Regions from separate parts of the Sphingobium rhizovicinum genome, predicted to be linked through region 2. Evidence: riboswitches for the same ligand, from Rfam matches in the RefSeq annotation. Region 2 holds a riboswitch; each other region holds the start of a gene.

Region 1 (5,043 bases), on a different contig from region 2:
TGGGCAGGCGCGTCAAAAACTGGATCGCCAGCACCAGCCCCTTCATGTCGCCAGCCCGACAATCTGCCCCCAGCGCGGCTCTCCCCGCCACAGCCGCAGGGTCAGGCACGCGGCATAGGGCAGGTCGATCGCCCATGTCTGGCGCTGGTCGAAACCGCACAGGCTGGCCAGCGCCGCGCGCATCGCCCCGCCATGGGTGACGATCAATGCCGGTTCGGCCGACAGATCGGCAATCGCCGCGCCGACCCGCGCCACCAGCGCCGACCAGCGCTCGCCTCCGGGCGGCGGGCTAGCGTCAGGGTCGGCATGGAATTGCGCCAGCGCACCCGCGTCCAGCGTCGCCGGATCGGCGCCGTCCCACGCGCCAAAATCCAGCTCCCGCCATCGCACGTCGATCCGGGGCGTCAGGCCGCAATCCTGCGCGATCGCCGCCGCCGCCTGCGCCGTACGCGACAGGTCGGAACACTGGATCGCCGCCACATCCAGCCCCTTCGCCCGCGCCCGACAGGCGGCGATCCCCGCATCGGTCGAAGGCCAGTCGCCATGTCCCAGCAACCGCCCCGTTTCCGCCGGCGCGCCATGCCGCATCAGGTGGAGCAGCACGCTTTGCATCAACCGGCCGACACGCCCGCGTCGGCAAAGGTCGCCATCTGGTCATGCATCGCCAGCGCGGACCGCATCACCGCAACCGCAACCGCGCCGCCGCTGCCCTCACCCAGCCGCATGCCCAGGTCCAGCAGCGGCGTCAGCACCAGCCGTTTTAGCAGGCGTCCATGTGCCGCTTCGGCCGAACGATGGCCGGCGATCACATGGTTGCAAATGTCCGGTGCCCCTGCCGCCATCGCCCCCAGCGCAGCAGAACAGACAAAGCCGTCCAGCACCACGGGAATAAGATGATGCCGCGCCGCCAGCATCGCCCCGGCCATCGCCGCGATTTCACGCCCGCCCACGCAGCGCAGCGTTTCGAACGGCGTTCTGGGCAAATCGGCATGGCAGGCCATGGCAAGGTCGAGCACCTGTCGCTTGACCATCTGGCCATGCGCCCCAACCCCGGTGCCTGCGCCAACCCAATTCTGCGCCGTACCGCCGAAACTGCGCAGGCACAGCGCCGCCGCCGCCGTAGTGTTGCCAATGCCCATTTCGCCCAGCAACAACAGGTCCAGCGACGGATCGACCGCATCGGCTCCCGCATTGATCGCCGCCAGACATTGCGCCTCGCTCATCGCCGGTTCGACCGTGAAGTCCGCCGTCGGCCGGTCCAGATCGATCGGCACGATACGCAGGTCCAGTCCCGCCGCCCCGGCCAGCGCGTTGATAGCCGCGCCCCCGGCGGCGAAATTGGCCACCATCTGCGCCGTCACTTCTGCAGGAAAGGCGCTGACCCCATGCCGGGTCACGCCATGATTGCCGGCGAAGACCAGCGCCAGGCCATGGTCGATCCGCGGCCGCGCCCGCCCCTGCCATCCCGCCATGAACAACGCAATGTCTTCCAGCCGGCCCAGCGATCCGGCCGGCTTGGTCAGTTGCATCTGTCGCGCGGCGGCGGCATCGCGCGCCGCCTGATCCGGGCCGGGCAGCGACGCCAGCGCCGCCTCGAACGCGGCGACGGTTGGAAAGCGGCTCATGTCGCGACGAAACCGGGCGGCGGGGTGCGGACGATGAAATGACCCTTCACCCCCTGCGGCCAGTCGGCAAAGGGCACGCGGCCATGCTCGCTCTCCGCATAATGGGCGGCATAGTCCAGGATCGCGCGCGCAGCCTCCTCATCGGGGGTGAAGCGCCCCAACACATAACCGACTTTGCCCGGCGCGCGCAGATGGACGGTGCAATGCTCCGAACAGGCGAACAGGCAGGGCATGTCCTGCACTGCGACACCCTCATAGCGGGGCGACTGGGCCTTCACCCGCCGCAATGCTTCCGCCAGCCGCGCGCCGCCGCGCACGCCTTCCGCATCCTCGCGCGCATCGGGCGAATGGCGACAGCTGTTGCACACCACCACTGCGGGCACATCCTCGACCGGCCGCAACATGGCTCAGGCCGGCCTCTGGCTGGAAAATCTATATATAAATGACGCGCGCATCATGATCCCCGGTCCGTGACAGGACCGCGCGGCGACGAAACGACGATGCAATGCACTTCACGCGCACGACATCCCCGCCGCGCTCCCGCACGGTCGGCTCGTCGTTGCGCGAGGGATGACCCCGTTCGCCCGGCACACCCTGTCCGGTCGAAGAACGACCACGGCCGGCAGGTCTCCTGGCTTGCGGGTCAATGCCGGGGCGAAGCGCCTTCTCGGGACAGGCGTCCCAATGGCTTGTGCCTCGCTGGCTCGCCGCTCACAGTTGCAGGGGCAGCCGGGGTCTTGAACCCCGTTCCCTTTTGATCCCCTTGCGGGGAACCGGACGCAGCGCCGGCCCTATCGGACTTGGCTGGGGCGATCAAGGCGCTTGAGGACATGGTCCGCGCCCTTGTCGCCAATCATGATCGCCGTCGCATTGGTGTTGCCCGCCGGCAGCGTCGGCATGACCGAGGCATCGGCCACCCACAGGCCGTCAATGCCGATCACCGCCAGATCGGCATCGACCACCGCCTGCGGATCGTCCGCCCTGCCCATCTTCGCCGTGCCGACCGGGTGATAGAGCGGGATCGACGCCATCTTCACATAGGCGCGCAACTGTTGCGGATCGGTCAGGTCAGGTCCGGGCCGCAATTCATCTATTATATGTGTCGCAATCGGTGTCTCACGCAGGATCGACCGGGCGATGCCGATCCCCTCGACGATCTGGTCGATGTCATCGTCGCTGCCCAGCTGGCGATGCGCGATCTTCGGCGGCGCGAAAGCATCGGCCGATCGCAGGCTGATCCGTCCGCGATGACTGGGCCGCATCAATCCGACCAGCGTCGAGACGGACGGCGTCTTGCGCAGCATCAGCCGGCCCCGCGCATCAAAGTCGAACGCGAAGGCGGCGAAGCTGATCTGGAGATTGGGCGCGGGCAAATCCGACCGGCTTTTCACGAACGCCTGGGCGTGGCCGATCGCCGTGGTCAGCGCGCCCCGCCGGGCAAGCGCATAGCGCAACAACTGCCATGCTCCGCGCAGTCCCTGCGCATCGCTGTTCAGCGTCCTCACATCGACTTCGTTGACGACATGGGTGCCGACATGATCCTGCAAATTGCCGCCGACGCCGGGCAGATCGCGCACGACATCAATGCCATGAGCGCGCAGATGATCGGCCGGACCGATGCCCGACAGCATCAGCAGGCGCGGCGTGTTCATCGCGCCGGCGCTCAGCACCACGCCATGACGCGCGCGCAGCATCTTTTCGACGCCATCCTGCCAATAGACGATGCCGATGGCGCGATTATTGTCGATCAGGATACGCAGCAATTGCGCGCCCAGCAGGATGGCGGGCGCTTTGCCGCCACGCCGTTCGTGCAGATAGCCTCGCGCCGCCGAACAGCGCTCACCGCCCCGCTGCGATACCTGCACATAATCGACGCCCTCGGCGCTTTCGCCATTCAGGTCTGGCGATCGGGCGATGCCTGCCGCCTGCGCCGCGGCGATCCATTGATCGGTAATCGGATAACGCGCACGGCCTTCCGACACCGCAATCGGCCCACCCGCGCCGCGCCATGTGTCGGCGCCGCGCTCATTATCCTCCAGCCGCCGGAAATAGGGCAGGACCGCTTCATAATCCCAGCCCGCCACGCCCTGCCGCGCCCATTCGTCATAATCCCAGCGATGGCCACGAATGAACATCATGCCGTTGAGCGCGCTGCCCCCGCCCAGCATCCTGCCCGCCGGCCAGATGTCCGCCCGCCCGCCCAGCGACGGGTCCGGCTCCACCTGATAACACCAGTCATAGGCCGGGTTCTGGACGATCGCGCTGGTCAGCGCCGGGATGCGCGATCGCATATGCCGGTCGGTCCCGCCCGCCTCGATCAGCGCGACGGCAAGGCCCGCTTCGGCGAGCCGCCCGGCCATGGCGCATCCCGCCGACCCGCCGCCAACGACGATGAGATCCGTCTCTTCCATGATCATTCCTAGAAATTGGACATGATGGCGGCGCTGGGCGCGTCGATCGGCTGGCCCGCCGCCCGCATCTTCGTTTCGCGTGCGTGCAGCTTGCCCTGTTCGTCGATCAGCCAGGCGTGGATCGCATCCACATCCTGAACGCTCAGCAGGTCATCCCAGCGCGGCATCCCGCCGGGCAGCAACACCCCCTCCCGCACGATCGGCGCGAAGACATCATGCGTCGCCGGCTGCATCCGGCGCAGATCGGGCGCGGTGGAGCGCAACTGATTGCTGTGGCAGATAGCGCAATTCTGGAAGAACAGCGCCTGCCCCTGCGCGATCGTCGCTGAAGTCACGCCCGGCTTTTGCGCAGGCGGTGCGAGCGCGGCCTCCATCGGCGGCAATTCCGCCGGTTTGGGCACCGGCCCGCCGTCCAGCCTGAACACCAGGATGCGGTTGGCGTTGCCATAGCGATAGGCGGCCGAATAGCGCGGCACATAGCCCCATCCGCCACCGCCAAAGCCCGTCGCGACCGCAACATATTGCACGCCCTTCACCCGATAGGTCATGGGCGCCGCCATGATCGAACTGCCGGTGTCGATTGCCTTGATCAGCTTGCCCGTGTCAGCATCGCGAACGATCAGCTTGCCGCCAATCGTACCATGGAAGATCAGGCCAGATGCAGTGGACAGCATGCCCATCCGGTCCTGCCAGCCTTCGGTCGGCACCGACCAGCGCGCCTTGCCGGTCAGCGGATCGATGGCGCGCAACTCGCTGCTATAGGGCTTGTCCTTGACCCATTGCATTTCGGGCAACTTTTCCACCTGTTCGCGGATCGCGGGCGGCAAAGTGGGCAGCAATGCCTGCAATTGCGGCGTGAAGATCAGGGTCGTCTGGACATTCAGCGCCTTGGGACGCCGCGCTTCCGCCGGGGTGCCGGGCGGCACGGTGAACATCAAATTCCCCATATCCAGCACGGAGGCGTAATAGCTTTTCCGCTGCGCATCATAGGCCGCCGGATACCAGTT
Region 2 (5,043 bases):
GCGCTGGCGGGGGCGGACGAACCCAATATTCCGCTGCTGTCCTGTTATCTGGCGCTCACCATCGGCGGCCTGTGCGCCTTGTCACGGACGCAGCGCTGGATGTGGCTGGGTGTCGGCGCGCTGATCGGTGGCGCGGGTTGGGGCAGCCTGTTGCTGCTGTCGGGCGCGCTGGATTTGGCGTCTTCGCTGTCGGTGGGCCTGCTCATTCTGGCGATCGGCATCGCCTTCCCGCTGTTCGCCTTCTCAGGCAGCCGGGCCACGCTGATCCGTGCGGCGTCGGCGGTGGTGGCATCGGCGCAGATGGCGGCGCTGATCGCGACCGGTGGTTTTGCGCTGCTGCACTGGGCGCTGTTCGGCCTGTTGTCGATCGCCTTCCTCTGGCTGAGCGGTCGGGAGCCGGCGTTGCGCCGCCTAATGCCTGTCGGGCTGGCGGTGGGGCTGTTGCTGGCTGGGGCCTGGCCTGCGCCGGCGGCTTCCAGCTTCATGCTGGTCGTGCTGGGGCTGGCCATGATCTACGGCGGCGGCGCGTTGTGGCGGCTCTGGCGCCCGGCGGGTGGGCTGATCGAGGCGGGGCAGGTCGCTGGCGTGGCGCTGGGTGGCCTGGCGGTGAGCGTGCTGCATTTTTATCGCGGGTCGGCGACCGATGATCTGCGCTTTGCGCTGATCGCGCTTGTCGCCAGCGCCTTGCCTGCTGTCGCTGTGGCGATGGGCTGGCGCAATCCAACGCGGCGGGACGACGCACGGCTTGCCCTGCTGGCGACCAGCGCGGCTATCCTGCTGGCCCTTGCCGGGATTTTCGGCCTTGCCGGATGGACCTTGCCGCTGGTGGTCGGGATCGTCGCGGTTGCCCTGTTGCTGCTGGCGGCGCGGGCCGGGGACATGAGGATCGAATATAGCGGTTGGGCCTTTGCCTTCACGGCGGTCGCATCGCTGGTGTCCGGGGATCGGGGGCTGGGCGAGCTTGGCCGACTTGCCGGCCTTGGCGCGGATGCCGGGCCGGCTATCGCCCTGCTGCGCTGGAGCGGCGTGGCGCTGGCCCAGATGCTCTATGCCTGGCGGGCGCGACTGGCCGAAGGGCGGCTGGTGGCGCAGATCGTCGCGACACTGTGCGCTTATGGTGCCTTTGCGCAGGTGGTGCCGGTCCTCTGGCTTGCCCCGATCGTTGCGCTGGGTCTGCCGTTGCTGGCCGAGGGTGCGTGCCGCCTGCCGCCGTTGCGCCTGCTGCCTGCGCTGGCGACCCTGTTCCTGCTGACATTGCTCTGGGCGGCGGAACCGCTGCTGGCGTGGATCGACCCGGCGATGCTGTCGCTGCTGGGGCGGCCGATGCTGGTGAGCCTGTTGCCCGATAGGGTCGACATGCTGCTTCGCCTTGCCTTGCCGGCCGCGCTCATTGGGCTGGCGGTGATCCGGGGGAAGCAGGCGATCGGTCTGATCGGACGGAAACTGGCGGTGATCGCGGCCGGCCTGTTCGGTATGATCGCCCTGCATATCCTGTATAAGCAGGCCTTCGCCATCGCCGACCATGCCGCCTTCGTGCGGGCCGGCCTGGCCGAGCGTACGCTTTGGGAAGGCTTGTTGATCATGGCGGGCTGGGCCGCATGGCGCCGGTTCAATCAGCGGGAGATCGGCCTGACGCTGGTACTGGCCGGGATCGCGCATAATTTGCTCTATACGCTGTTGCTGCATAACCCGTTCTGGGCGGCGCAGGCGGTGGGTAGCGTGCCGCTGTTCAACCTGCTGGTGCCTGCCTTTGCCATTCCGCTGATCGGGCTGTGGCTGGTCGGACGAATGGCGCCAGAACCGGCCGAGCGTTGCATGCGCTATCGCGAAGGCGCCTATATGGTCCTGATCCTGCTGTTCGCCTTTACCATGCTGCGCCAGTTGTTCTGCGGGCCGATGCTGAACCTGCCCTATCTGTCGGCGGGTGAGGATATTGGCCGCTCCGTTCTGGCGATCGCGCTGGCCATCAGCTTCCTGCTATGGGGTATTCGGCGCGGTGGACGCGACTGGCGGATTGCATCGTTGTTGCTGATGCTGGGGGCGGTGGCCAAGGTGTTCCTGCTTGATGCATCGGGCCTGACCGGGTTGCCGCGCATCGCATCCTTCCTGGCGCTGGGCTTCAGCCTGATTGGCATCGGCTGGCTTTACAGCCGTCATCTGCGTGTCGATGCCCGGCACGGGCGGGCTGAAAGCTGAACTTTCACCCGCTTGGCAAGCGGGTGACGCCGGGTTATGCCCGGCGTCGGCCGATGGGTTCACCCATTGGCCGCCGATCGCGCCGGTGCCTCGTGAGGGGCTTTAAAAGGGAATGCGGTGCGGGGGACTCGTCCCCCAAATCCGCGGCTGTCCCTGCAACTGTAAGCGGTGAGTGCGACGCATAGGCCTTTCTGAAATAAGGAAGGCAGCCACTGGGCCGGACGCTAAATCCTGCGAGGCCCGGGAAGGCCATGCGTCAAGCGTCGACCCGCGAGCCAGGAGACCTGCCGGCGTCTGGTCGCTCTTGCCCTGGTCCAGGGGATGGCCATGGCACGGTATCACTCCGTCTGAGCGACGAAAGAGCGGCGGGGGCCGCCTTGGAACCGTGCGTCGGTCGCTGATGGCGTCCGGTCGATGCGCGCTGGCCCCTGTCTTGTCGCATGATGCCGGGGTGTTTCCTTTTCCCATGACTGACATGTCCAAATCTTCGACGCCGCGCCTGCGGCATCGCGTGACCGGGTTGATGGCCGCGCTGATCGCGGCGAATATCGCCGTTTGGCTATGGGCCTTTGCCCAATTTCATGACCAGCCATTGATGCTGGGGACGGCGCTGCTCGCCTGGGGGCTGGGGCTGCGCCATGCGGTGGATGCCGATCATATCGCTGCGATCGACAATGTGACGCGCAAGCTGATGCAGGATGGGCAGCGGCCGATCACCGTCGGCTTCTGGTTTGCGATCGGCCATTCGGCGATCATCGCTATCGCCTCCGTCACGATCGCGCTGACGGCCAGTGCGTTGGCCCGGTTCGAGAGTTTTCGCGAGGTTGGCGGGATCGTGGCGACCGGCGTGTCGGCGACCTTCCTGTTCGCGATCGCGGCGATGAACCTGATGATCCTGCGGTCGGTGTGGAAGAGCTTTGCCCATGTCCGGGCGGGCGGCGCCTATGTCGAGGAGGATCTGGACCTGTTGCTGGGCAATCGCGGGCTGTTGGCGCGCCTGTTCCGGCCGATGTTCCGGCTGGTCAGCGCAAGCTGGCATATGGCGCCGCTGGGCTTCATCTTCGGTCTGGGCTTCGATACCGCGACGGAAGTGGCGATATTGGGCCTGTCTGCCAGTCAGGCCGCCGATGGCATGGCGATCGGCACGATCCTGGTGCTGCCCGCTTTGTTCGCCGCCGGCATGGCGCTGGTCGATACGGCGGACGGGGTGGTGATGCTGGGCGCCTATGAATGGGCGTTCGTGAAGCCGATCCGCAAACTCTATTACAATATCACCATCACCCTGATTTCGGCGCTGGTCGCGATCGTCATCGGCGGGATCGAGGCGATGGCGCTGATCGGCGACAAGCTGGGGCTGGAGGGTGGCCCTTGGCGGATCGCGGCGGAACTGGGCGAGAATTTCAACAGTCTGGGTTTTGCCATTATCGGCCTGTTCATCCTCTGCTGGGTGCTGAGTTTCGGCATTTATCGTTGGAAACGCTTTGACGAGATCGAAGTGCGGACGGCTGGTTGAACAGCGTTGGCTTGGCGGCCGATTTGGTTTAGGGCGACGAACATTGATCGCGCCGGTGCCCCGTAAGGGGCTTTAAATGGGAATGCGGTGAGAGGGGCTTGCCTCCTCAATTCCGCGGCTGTCCCTGCAACTGTAAGCGGCGAGCGCGATGCGCATGCTCTCCTTGCGAGAGCGGCCACTGGACCCCAAAAGGTCTGGGAAGGCGCGCATCAAGCCTTGACCCGCGAGCCAGGAGACCTGCCGGCGTCTGGTCGCTCTTGCTCTGGTCCAGGGGATGGCCATGGCACGGTAGTTTCTTCCGTCTGAGCGACGAAATCGTGTGGCTGGGGCTACACGGTGCGGGATGCCGGGCGCCCTGTCGCGTCCGCCCGTCGTCGCGCGTCGGTCGGCGTCTCTTGGGGATGCCGGCAAGCCCCGCCTGTCGTCGTTTGGCGCGCGGGAGAATAACATGTCCGATCTGGCCAAGCTGCCGGTCACTATCGTCACCGGCTTTCTGGGTGCCGGCAAGACCACGCTGATCAGCCATCTGATCCGCAATGCCGGCGGGCGTCGGCTCGCGGTGGTCGTCAATGAATTCGGCACTTTGGGTGTGGATGGCGACATATTGAAAAGCTGCGCCATTCCCGATTGCCCGGCGGAAAATATCGTCGAACTGGCCAATGGCTGCATCTGTTGCACCGTCGCCGATGATTTCATCCCCACGGTCGAGGCGCTGCTGGCGCTGGAGCCGAGGCCCGACCATATATTGATCGAAACCTCAGGGCTGGCGCTGCCCAAGCCGTTGCTCAAGGCGTTCGACTGGCCGGCGATCCGGTCGCGCATCACCGTGGACGGCGTGATCGCGCTGGCCGATGCGGAGGCGGTGGCGGACGGGCGGTTCGCGCCCGATCTGGAAGCGCTGGAGGCGCAGCGTCTGGCTGATCCGGGCATCGACCATGAAACGCCGCTGTCCGAAGTGTTCGAGGATCAACTGGCCTGCGCCGACATGGTGCTGCTGACCAAGGCGGACCTTGCCGGGCCGGAAGGCGTCGCCGCCGCGCGGGCGGTGATTGCGGCCGAAACGCCGCGTCCCTTACCGGTGATCGAACTGGTCGAAGGGGTGATCGACCCGCGCGTGCTGCTGGGCCTGAATGCGGCGGCGGAGGATGATCTGGCTGCGCGTCCATCGCACCATGATGGCGAGGATGATCATGAGCATGAGGATTTCGACAGTATCGTCCTGACGCTGGGCGAGATTGCCGATCCGGCTGACCTGACTGCGCGGATCGAGCGGCTGGCGCGCGAGCAGCAGATTTTGCGGGTGAAGGGCTATGCGGCGGTGGCCGGCAAGCCGA
Region 3 (5,043 bases), 1.3 Mb from region 2:
GGTCGGTTTCCCGCTGGGTCCGGGTGCCGTCGCCGGTGCGCCGCCGGGCCAGTGGCGCACGCTGGGCGTCGCCAGCGCCGACAGCTATGCCGCGATCCTCGACCAGATCCGCCAAGTCGCCCACGCCGTCGGCCATGTCGACCGGGGCGAAGCGCTGATCGCGCGGATGAACCGCGACCTTGCCGCCCTGCCAAAGGCCCGGCGCGGCGGCGTGGCGGCTTATTATCAGCGGCGCGGCTATATGACCGGCACCGGCACCTTGATCGACGATCTGATGCATCGGGTCGGCCTCACCAACCTTGCCGCAAAACTCGGCAAGCCCGCGCTGGCGCAGGTTTCGCTGGAGGAGATGGTCGCTGCCCGGCCCGACTGGCTGATCGTGGAAAGCGCCACCGACCATGTGGTCGATCAGGGAACCGAAATGCTGCACCATCCCGCTCTCGCCCGCATCCCGCGCATCAGCCTGCCGCAAAGCTGGACCGTCTGCGGCGGCCCCGCCTATGTGCAGGCCGCACGCGCAATCACGACGCGCCTGAACGCGCCGCGCTGAAAGGGCGGGCATCACGCCCGCCCTTCCCTGCAATCGTCAGAAACGGACACGCACCCCGCCATAAGCGGCGCGGCCGAATGTGTTATAGCCATAGGCCGTGGCGTATCCTTCATCGAACAGATTGTCGATGCGGCCATAGACTTCCAGATGATCGCCAACCGGCAGGGACGCGCGCAGCCCGACCAGCGCATAGCCGTCCAGCCGCCGCGTATTGGCCGCATCGTCGAAACTGTCGCCGACCATGGTGACGGTCGCGCCGGTCGACAGGCCGAAGAACCAGTCATAATCGGCCGACAGGCTGACCGCATTGGCCGCGCGGCGGGCAAGGCGATTGCCATAGGTCGCCGCGCCAGCCGAACGATCGCGCGCGTCGACATAGCTGTAGCTGCCCGTCACCGTCAGCGCATCGACCGGCTTCAGCGCAACCGATGCTTCCACGCCCTTGGCCCGGGTGCGATCCAGATTGCCATAGGTATAGGTGACGTAATCATAATTGATCTGGTTGCGGGTATCGCGGCGGAAGGCCGTGACCGACAACTGCGCACGGCCGCCGGCCAGACTCTGATCCAGCCCAACGTCATAGCTTTTCGACCGTTCGGGCGTCAGCGCACGATTGCCGCTCCATGGATCATACAGCTGATAGAGCGACGGCGCCTTGAACCCTTCGCCATAGCTGACGCGGATATTGGTCGCGCCGCCATTGGGCGTGTAGTTGGCGTTCGCGCCAAAGGTGGTCGCGCCGCCGAACTGGCTATGATCGTCATGGCGCAGGCCGCCGGTGACGGCGAGGCCGGTGAAGGGCTTCACGATCGCCAGACCATAGACGCTGTCGATGTTGATCTTCGCGCTCGCGGTGTCGCCAAATCCGAAATAATCATAATCGGGCCGTTCATGCTCGTAACCGAAGACCAGCTTCGCCTGATCGACCGGGGCATAGACGCCCTCATATTCGAAGCGCAAATTGGTGCCCGAATAGCCATAATCCGGGTCGGTGCCGCGCACGAAATAATAGTCGCGGTCGTTGCGCATCCAGGTGACGGCCGCGCGGTTGGTCAGCTTGCCGTCCAGCAGCGCCAGATTGACGCCGGCATAGCCGACATATTGGTCGACCTTCGAAACGTCGCTGCTGTCGGCGGGCGCGCCGAAGAAGCTGTCATAATCGAGGTCGGCATAGATATAATAGCCGCGCAGGTCGAGGCTCAGAGTATCGGTGAAGGCCAGCTTCAGCCGGGCGTTGGTGGCGATATTCTCATAGCCATCCCGCTCGGTGCCGCCAGCGGCCGAGGAAATGCCGTCGGTGCGATAATAAGCCGCACCGATCCCGCCGGACGCAATACCGGCGGTGCCGGACACATCCGCCTTGGCATTGAGCGTATCGGCATAGCCATAATCGATCGAGGCATTGCCCGCGAAACCTTCGGCCGGCGTCCCGGTCATCAGGTTGACGACGCCGCCGATCGCCTGACTGCCATAGACGACCGAATTGGAGCCGCGCAGCACTTCGACCCGGCGGATATTGGCGGTCAGCAAATGGCCGAAATCATAGCCGTCGCCGATACCGCTGGGATCATTCACCTTCACCCCGTCGATCAGCACCAGAGTCTGCGTCGTTTCCGCTCCGCGCAGCGACACGCTGGTCACGCCGCCGGTCGATCCGTTGCGGTTGAAGCGCACGCCCGGCGTCGTCGCCAGCAGATCGACGATGTCGGTCGCCTGCCGCTGCTCGATCGTCTTCGCGTCGATGACGGTGATCGCCTGCCCTACTTCGTCGCGCGGCTGTTCGATGCCGGTGGCGGTGACGATGATCTCGTCCTCCTGCGCCAGTGCCGGTGTCGCAGCCAGCAAGGCCGCGAGCGATATTCCCATTTTCAACATATAAGCCCCTATGGCGTCGCATGGCGACTATCAGGGTCGGGGCGTCCGCGCAGGCGGTCGGATGTTGGAGGGATGACGCCATGTCCCGCCGCAACCCGATGCGGCCCCGGCCGCACGGCGTCGCTCGACGGAAAACCCACCGTGCCCCGGCCATCCCCTGGACCAAAGCAGAGCGACCAAGCGCCGGCAGGTCTCCTGGCTCGCGGGTCGTTGCACGATGCATCAGCCTTCCCGGATGGGCTCCAGTGGCCGGTCTTTCGACCCCATGCATCGCGCTATCCGCTTACAGTTGCAGGGACAGCCACGGAATTGGGCGCTCGCGCACCCGCACCGCATTCCCGTTTCAGCCCTCACGGGCACCGGCGCGATCTGTTTGCAGGAAAAGAACAACCCCTCCCCACGCGCGGCGCTGTACGGGAAAGCCGGGGCGAATCCAAGCAGGGCGCGATTAAAGCGCCACAGCGTTGCCCCGCAGCAACAGCGCGTCGGATCGGGCCAGCGCGACCAGCGGCAATCCCGCCGCCGCCGCGCGTTCCGTCGCCAGGCGGGTCGGCGCGGAAATGGTGACGAGCAGCGGGCAATCGGCCAGCGCCGCCTTCTCCACCAGTTCATAGGAGCAGCGTGAGGACAGCAGCGCAAAACCGCCATCCCAATCCATGCCCTGCCGCGCCATCGCGCCGATCAGCTTGTCGAACCCATTGTGCCGCCCGACATCCTCCCGCACCAGCCGGATCGCGCCATCCGCACCGACCAGCGCGGCGGCATGGGCGGCACCAGTGGCGGCGTTCAGGGGCTGATGATCGCGCAAAGCCTCCAGCGCATGGAAGATCGCGGCCCGGTCCGCCCGCGAAGTCGTCGTCACGCGCGGCAACGGCCGGATCGCCTGCTCCAGATTCTCGATCCCGCACAGGCCGCAACTACTATCCGACGCACGATGTCGCACCCGATCGAGCAACCCCTCGGTCCGGTGCGGCGGCAATGTCGCGCGGGCGATCACACCGCTGTCGGTACGATGCACATCGACGTCCAGCAGCGCATCCTCCCGCGTCATCAGTCGCTCGGCCAGACTGAACCCCTGCACCAGATCGCCAATATCGGTCGGCGTCGCCATCAGCACAGCATAGCCCGCGCCATTATATTCGATCACGACCGGCACTTCTTCCGCCAGTTGCCGATCGATCGGCGTGGCCGCGCCGTCCGGGGTGAGCCGGATGAAGGTCAGGTGGGTATTCGGCGGCAGAACATCATTCTCATCATGCATCCCCACAATCTATGGCCCGGCCCGACATGTAGCAATGCGCGTCCTGCACCACGGCTGATGCAGAATATCGGGCTGAAATATGCTATGCTCAGACCGCGCTGATGATGGAGGCGGATATGCGCAGTGGACCGATATTGGGCGCCGTGCTGGCTGGTGGAAGATCCAGCCGATTCGGCAGCGACAAGGCGCTGGCATTGCTCGACGGAAAAACCCTGCTCGATCATGCGATGGCCGGCCTTGCCCCCCATGTCGCTGACGTCGTGCTATGCGGACGCGAGGGCGGACTGGCGGATCGCCCGCATCCCGACATGGGGCCACTGGGCGGATTGAATGCAGCGCTGCATCATGCGCTGAGTCACGGATTTATCGGCGTGCTGACCACCGGCTGCGACATGCCATTCTACCCGGCGGAATTGCCCGCCGCGCTGATCGGCGACAAGCCTGCCGTGCTACAGGGCCAGCAACTGCTCGGCTGGTGGCCGGCAACATTGGCGTTCGAACTGGACGCGCATCTGGACGAAGAGAATAACCGATCCATCTATGGCTGGCTGGAGCGCATCGGCGCCCGGATCGTGGAGGTGCCGGGGCTGACGCTGCCCAACATCAACCGGCCGGAGGATCTGGCTGCGCTGACCTGATGGCATTCATCGCGTTGGTCAGACGGAAAGCGCCACCTCCGCCGTAATGTCCGCAGCACAATGCGTCGCCGCCACCGCTTCGCCGATCAGCAGCAAAGTCGGATCTTCGTCGCTGATCGTCTGCACCAGAAAGGCGAGCGCACTGAGCTTGCCCCGGATCAGCCTTTCATCGGGCAACGAGACATTGACCGCCACCATCACCGGCGTTTCTGGGTCGCGCCCGGCAGCGATCAGCGATCGGCTGATCTCGCCCGCCGCTGCACGGCCCATATAGATGCCCAGCGTGCCGCCTGGCCGCGCCAGCGCTTCCCAGTCCAGCTTGAGCGACTCGCCCGCCTTCAGATGCGCCGTCACCAGCGTCAGCCCCCGCGCCACGCCGCGCAGGGTGAGCGACGCTCCGCCGCTCGCCGCCGCTGCGCTGGCCGTTGTTATGCCGGGACAGATATGGAAGCGGACGCCATCAGCGGCCAGATGCGCCATCTCCTCCGCCGACCGGCCGAAGACCGACGGATCGCCGCCCTTCAGCCGCACGACCCGCTTGCCTGCCTTGGCCGCCGCCAGCAGCAGATCGTTGATGCTCTCCTGCGCCTTGCTGTGGCGGCCGGAACGCTTGCCGACGCTCACCCGCTCAACGCCGGGCGGGATCAGGTCCAGCACGCCCGGCCCGACCAGCGCGTCGTAGAAGACGATCTCGGCCGCTGCGATCAGCTTTTCGGCCT
Region 4 (5,043 bases), on a different contig from region 2:
CGATCCTGTTTCCTGCCCCGTCAGGGCCGACACCGCCCGCCGCCCGTCGGCCGTGACAAAGATGTAGAGAGGCTCCCCACCAACCATGTCCAATCGCATCTCGCCCGGAAAATCGGGCAGGTTCAGTTGCGCCAGCGCATGGTCAGGCCCAACATGCACCCGCCCCCAATCGATCGGCGCAGCCGTTTCCACCCGCTCGGCTGCGCGGAAGGACGGGAAGGACACATAGAGCATCACCAGTCCCGACAGGAACCAGATGGCGAAGAACAGGCACAGGATGATGCCCGTCCAGCGATGGAAAACATAAAGCCAGCGCTTCATGCCCTTCCACAGGGCGGACGCGGCGAAGGGCGATGCCCTCCGCCGCGCCACCAGCCCGTCAGAAGGCGACATTGATGGTCGCCTCGACAGTCCGGGGATCGCCCAACACCCATTGGGTCTGGCCATAGGTTGCACGCGCATAGGTTTCGTTGAAGATGTTGCGCATGCGCAGGGCGATGCTGGCGCCTTCGACGAACTGGAACCGGAACCCTGCGTCGGTCAGCGCATAAGCGGGCACGACCCGGCTGTTCGCCGCGTCCTGATAGCGTTTGCCGACATAGCTGACGCCGCCATCCACGACCCAGCCCTTTGCAAATTCCCAACTGACAAAAGCGTTGGCCGTTCGGGTCGCGACATTGCTGGGCCGGTTGCCGGCCCGCTGGAACAGGACGCCGCCCACGGATTCGGCGAAATCGTCATAGCGCGCCCGCAGCAGCGCGCCGTTCAGCGTGATGTTGACGCGGTCGACCGGCTCCAGAAACAGCGATGCTTCCACCCCGCGCGAACTTTGCTGGCCAACCTGCACCTGGATGGTCGGGATCAGCGGGTCGGACGTCAGCAGTTTGCGCTTGACGATGTCATAGACCGCCAGCGTCCACTGGCCCCGTGCGCCCCAGAAGATATGCTTGATTCCTGCTTCATATTGGCGCCCGGTCGACAGATCGAAATCGCTCTGCGCGACGCTGGTCGACACCAGCGCGCCGACCGGATCGGCGGCGGTCGCATATTGGCCATAGAGGGACAGGCTGGGCATCGGATTATAGACCGCGCCCACGCGCCAGGTGACGGCATCGGGCGTGGCGGTGAAGTTGTTCGCCGCATTCACATAGTCGGTCTTGGTGATTTCCGGCCGGTCATAACGCAGCCCGCCGACGAGCGAAAACTGGTCGCTGAATTTCAGCCGGTCTTCGGTAAAGATCGAAAACTGGCGGATGCGATTGGTGTAGCGCGCCTTCGTCACTGCTCCGGGTTGATGGATGAACAGGCCGGGAACCGGGTTTGCGGCGTCAACCAACCGGGTGGCGGTGTTGCCGCTGTTGCTGACATTTTTGTAGCTGATGCGATTGACGTCGAAGCCAACGACCAGCCGGTTTTCCAGACCGGCCAGGTCATGATCCAGATTGGCGGTGGTGCGGTTCCCGGTCTGCTTCTGGATATGATAAAGTTCCAGGAAGCTGCTCTGCCGCACCTGCGCGGGGGTCGTGGCAGTGGCCGGGATGTAGGTCAGATTTTCCGCATTCTTCCAATATTTATTGGCGCAGAGATGGTAGAAGCTGCTGCGAATGGTCAATGCGTCCGACACGCTCCATTCGACCTTTGCCTGGCTCCAGTTGTCGCGGAAACGCAGGCTGGCGTCGGTCACATTATAGTTATTCTTCCGCAGCGATCGGTCGAGTTGGCCATTGACCAGCGGCACGCCGAACCAGGTCCGGGGATTTTGATCGCTGAAGTCGTGGGACAGGGTGATGCTGAGGTTGTTTGCAGGCTTCAGCCGGATCGCCCCGGCCAGAGCCAGCGCATCATTGTCGCCCCGATCCATCCAGCCTTCCGACCGGCGGAAGCTGGCGTCGGCGCGATAGGACAGGCCTTCGCTGATGGGACCGCCGGCACCGGCCGCAACATTGAAGCTGTCGAAGGAGGAAAGGCCGATCCGCCCACTCACCTGCATATCGTCGGACGGCTGCTTGCGGACCACATTGACCGCCCCGCCAATGGCGCCCTCACCATAGAGGACGGAGGCAGGCCCCCGCAAAATTTCCACGCTCTGCGCCATCCACGGATCGGCCGGGAAGGTGAGCGTGTTATTATACATGCGCATCCCGTCATAGAGCGTCATCACCGAATTCTGGCCGGTGAAGCCGCGCGACGAGAGGCCAAAGCCGAACACGCCCGACGTGTTGACGATGCCGGTCGCGCGGGCGGCCGCATCCTGAATGGTCAAATCGCCGCGCAGACGAATGGCGTCGCCATCCAGCGTCTCCACGCTGGCGGGCATTTCCAGCGCGGTGAGGCCAAGCCGGCTGGCGCCTTGCGACTTCATATTCAGGCGCAGCGGGTCCACAACCCCGGTCACGACGATGGTGGAGGCTTCGCCATCCGCTCCTTCGGCGGCAGGCTGGGCCAGAACGACAGGCGTGCATAGTGAAAAGGCCGCGAGCGCAGCCGATGTGAACTTCAACATTATAATCCCCCGTCGGCGTCGCACGACATATGGGCGGGGGCGTGCCGTTCACGAACGGTCGGCAGCCGGCATCGGCCGGACGCCAGGGGCGACCGACACACAGCGTCCGATGCGGCCCCAGCCGCTCGTTCGTCGCTCAGACGGAGTTCACCGTGCCGCGGCCATCCCCTGGACCAGGGCAAGAGCGACCAGACGCCGGCAGGTCTCCTGGCTCATGGGTCATCGCTTGATATACGGCCTTCCCAGGCCTCGCAGGATTTAGCGTCCGGCCCAGTGGCTGGCGGATCGGGCTTCATGCCGTCCGCACCTGTATATCGCGCTCGCCACTTACAGTTGCAGGGACAGCCTCGGATTCGGAGGGCTTTCACCCTCCTCACCGCGTTCCCATTTTAATCCCCGTCTCCGGGGAACCGACGCGATCTTCGCCCTCATCCTGCCGAAACAGGTCAAGGACAAGGCTCCTTATGATGCAAGCCGGTCCTGCGCAAGTCATCGTTCCCGATTGCGCAGTCGTTCCTTCTCTTCGGTCTGCCATACGGTGTCGCCGGTCTGCCAACTGGACGGGCAGCCGGCACAATCCTTCATCCACGCATCCTGAAACACGGCAAAGCGGATGCGGGATGCGTCCATGGTCGCCCGTTCCAGATTGGCTTCATAGAATTTGGCCTCCAGCAGATCGGCGTGGATCAGCTTCGCCTCCCTGAACGAAGCCCCTTTCAGCAGCGCCTTTTCCAGCGTCGCCGCAGTCAGATCGGCGCCGTCGAACATGGCGTGGCCGGCGCGCGCAAAGGCCAGATTGGCCCCGCGCAGCGACGCGCCGTTCAGCCGCGCGCCATTCAGGAACGTCATGGACATATCCGCGCCATCAAGATCCGCGCCGTCGAGATTGGCGCCTGTCAGATTGGCATGCCGCATGTCCGCACGCGACAATTTGGCCCCGTGCAGGTCCGCGCCGGTCAGGTCCGCATTGGCGAGATCGGCAAAGCGCAAATCCGCGCCGGCGCAGGACGCATGGGGGACGATGGTGCATCCGTTCACGACCCATGGCGTCGGGCGCTCCTCCACATTGACGATCTTTTGCTGGGCGAAGGCAGGGGCGGCGACAGAAGCGGCCAGCAGGACAAGGCAGGCAAGGCGCATGGGAAGATCCGATCCATGGCGAAAACAGGATGAGGAAATGGGGTGCCCGGCCGGAGGCGCGAGGGAGGTCGCGGTCCGGCCGGGCGCTTCGCACGGAGTGTCGGGCTCCGCGCCAAGATCATCAGGCTTCGGGCAGTTCGAACACCCAGAAGGAGCCGCCCTGGCTGACCGTTCGCGTGAGGTCGGCCATGTCCCCGCCCCATAGCGGCACGGCGCCGCCATAGCCGGAAGCGAGGCCGATATATTGCTTGCCATCCTCTTCCCAGACGATCGGCACGGACACCACGCCGGAGCCGGTCTGGAATTTCCAGAGTTCCTCGCCGGTCTTGGCATTGAAGATCTTTACATAGCCATCGCTGGTGCCCTGAATGACGATATTGCCCTTGGTGGTGACGTTGCCGCCCCATAACGGCAGATGCTCCTTGGCTTCCCAGGCGATCTTGCCGGTCCTGGGGTCCATGGCCCGCAGCACGCCGACATGATCGTCGAACTGCTTACGGATGCGGAAGCCCTGACCCAGATAGGCGGCACCCTTGTTATAGGTGACATTTTCGGTCCAGTAATCTTCCGACCAGTCGTTCGACGGGATGTAGAACAGGCCGGTGCCGGGGTTGTAGGACATGGGCATCCAGTTGGTCCCGCCCAGGAAGTTGGGCGTCACGCGGATGCTTTCGCCCTTGTCCTTGCCGGGCGCTGGCGGTGGGGGGCGCTGGCCCGGATTTTCGATCGGCCGGCCATTGGCGACATCCCATTTGCTGGCCCAGCTGATGTTGGGAACGAAGGGATAGATGCCGAGCGCGCTGCCCTTCTGCTTGCTGATCTTCCCGTCACGCTTGGTCAGCTTGTCGAGATCGGTCAGGAAGAAATAGCCGTTGCGGTCGGCATGGGCGCCGGCCCGGACCGTCTTGCCGTCCTTTTCCAGATCGAACAGCACGATCGGGTTGTTGCCCGAAAAGTCCCACGCATCATTGGGCGTATGCTGGAAGAAGCCGACCGGCTCCCCCGTCGAGGGTTCGATATAGACCTGCCCCGACGTATAGAGGCTGTCGCCGGGCGAGCGCTTCCATGTGTTCCACGGCGCCGGGTTGCCGGTGCCGATGACGATGGTGTTGGTCTTCTCGTCATAGGTGGCCGATTGCCAGGGCGCGCCGCCGCCATGGTTCCACGCCTCGACCTTCTTGCCATCCTTGTCATTGGGCCAGCTTGGCGCCTTGGGATCGCCGGTGAAGGTCGATGGCTTGCCGTTCAGCCGGCCCTGATGCCCCTCCACCATCGGCCGCATCCAGATTTCCTCGCCGGTGTCGGGATCGCGGGCATAAAGTTCGCCCACCACGCCAAATTCGTCGCCCGACGATCCGTGGATCAGCATGACCCGGCCGGTCTTCTTGTCCTTGATGATC

What was found. A riboswitch is a leader RNA that binds a small molecule or an ion and turns the genes downstream of it on or off. The one in region 2 is predicted to bind cobalamin.
Region 1: another riboswitch for cobalamin. It lies ahead of ACFOKF_RS23465 (DUF1636 domain-containing protein); the one in region 2 lies ahead of ACFOKF_RS11705 (HoxN/HupN/NixA family nickel/cobalt transporter).
Region 3: another riboswitch for cobalamin. It lies ahead of ACFOKF_RS05645 (TonB-dependent receptor plug domain-containing protein); the one in region 2 lies ahead of ACFOKF_RS11705 (HoxN/HupN/NixA family nickel/cobalt transporter).
Region 4: another riboswitch for cobalamin. It lies ahead of ACFOKF_RS21130 (TonB-dependent receptor); the one in region 2 lies ahead of ACFOKF_RS11705 (HoxN/HupN/NixA family nickel/cobalt transporter).

The regions. Positions count from the first base shown of each region.
Region 1 is NZ_JBHRVU010000005.1:1,029,797-1,034,839, forward strand. Features, by position in the region: gene ACFOKF_RS23450 (adenosylcobinamide-GDP ribazoletransferase) at 1-46, opposite strand, end outside; gene ACFOKF_RS23455 (histidine phosphatase family protein) at 43-612, opposite strand; gene cobT (nicotinate-nucleotide--dimethylbenzimidazole phosphoribosyltransferase) at 612-1,625, opposite strand; gene ACFOKF_RS23465 (DUF1636 domain-containing protein) at 1,622-2,029, opposite strand; cobalamin riboswitch at 2,230-2,418, opposite strand; gene ACFOKF_RS23470 (GMC family oxidoreductase) at 2,417-4,036, opposite strand; gene ACFOKF_RS23475 (PQQ-dependent dehydrogenase, methanol/ethanol family) at 4,045-5,043, opposite strand, start outside.
Region 2 is NZ_JBHRVU010000004.1:2,173,593-2,178,635, reverse strand. Features, by position in the region: gene ACFOKF_RS11710 (DUF2339 domain-containing protein) at 1-2,196, shown strand, start outside; cobalamin riboswitch at 2,263-2,502, shown strand; gene ACFOKF_RS11705 (HoxN/HupN/NixA family nickel/cobalt transporter) at 2,672-3,709, shown strand; cobalamin riboswitch at 3,746-3,968, shown strand; gene cobW (cobalamin biosynthesis protein CobW) at 4,158-5,043, shown strand, end outside.
Region 3 is NZ_JBHRVU010000004.1:872,241-877,283, reverse strand. Features, by position in the region: gene ACFOKF_RS05650 (ABC transporter substrate-binding protein) at 1-550, shown strand, start outside; gene ACFOKF_RS05645 (TonB-dependent receptor plug domain-containing protein) at 587-2,425, opposite strand; cobalamin riboswitch at 2,594-2,804, opposite strand; gene fdhD (formate dehydrogenase accessory sulfurtransferase FdhD) at 2,874-3,686, opposite strand; gene mobA (molybdenum cofactor guanylyltransferase) at 3,803-4,324, shown strand; gene cobA (uroporphyrinogen-III C-methyltransferase) at 4,343-5,043, opposite strand, start outside.
Region 4 is NZ_JBHRVU010000005.1:534,044-539,086, forward strand. Features, by position in the region: gene ACFOKF_RS21125 (hypothetical protein) at 1-393, opposite strand, end outside; gene ACFOKF_RS21130 (TonB-dependent receptor) at 380-2,503, opposite strand; cobalamin riboswitch at 2,684-2,933, opposite strand; gene ACFOKF_RS21135 (pentapeptide repeat-containing protein) at 2,993-3,643, opposite strand; gene ACFOKF_RS21140 (methanol/ethanol family PQQ-dependent dehydrogenase) at 3,765-5,043, opposite strand, start outside.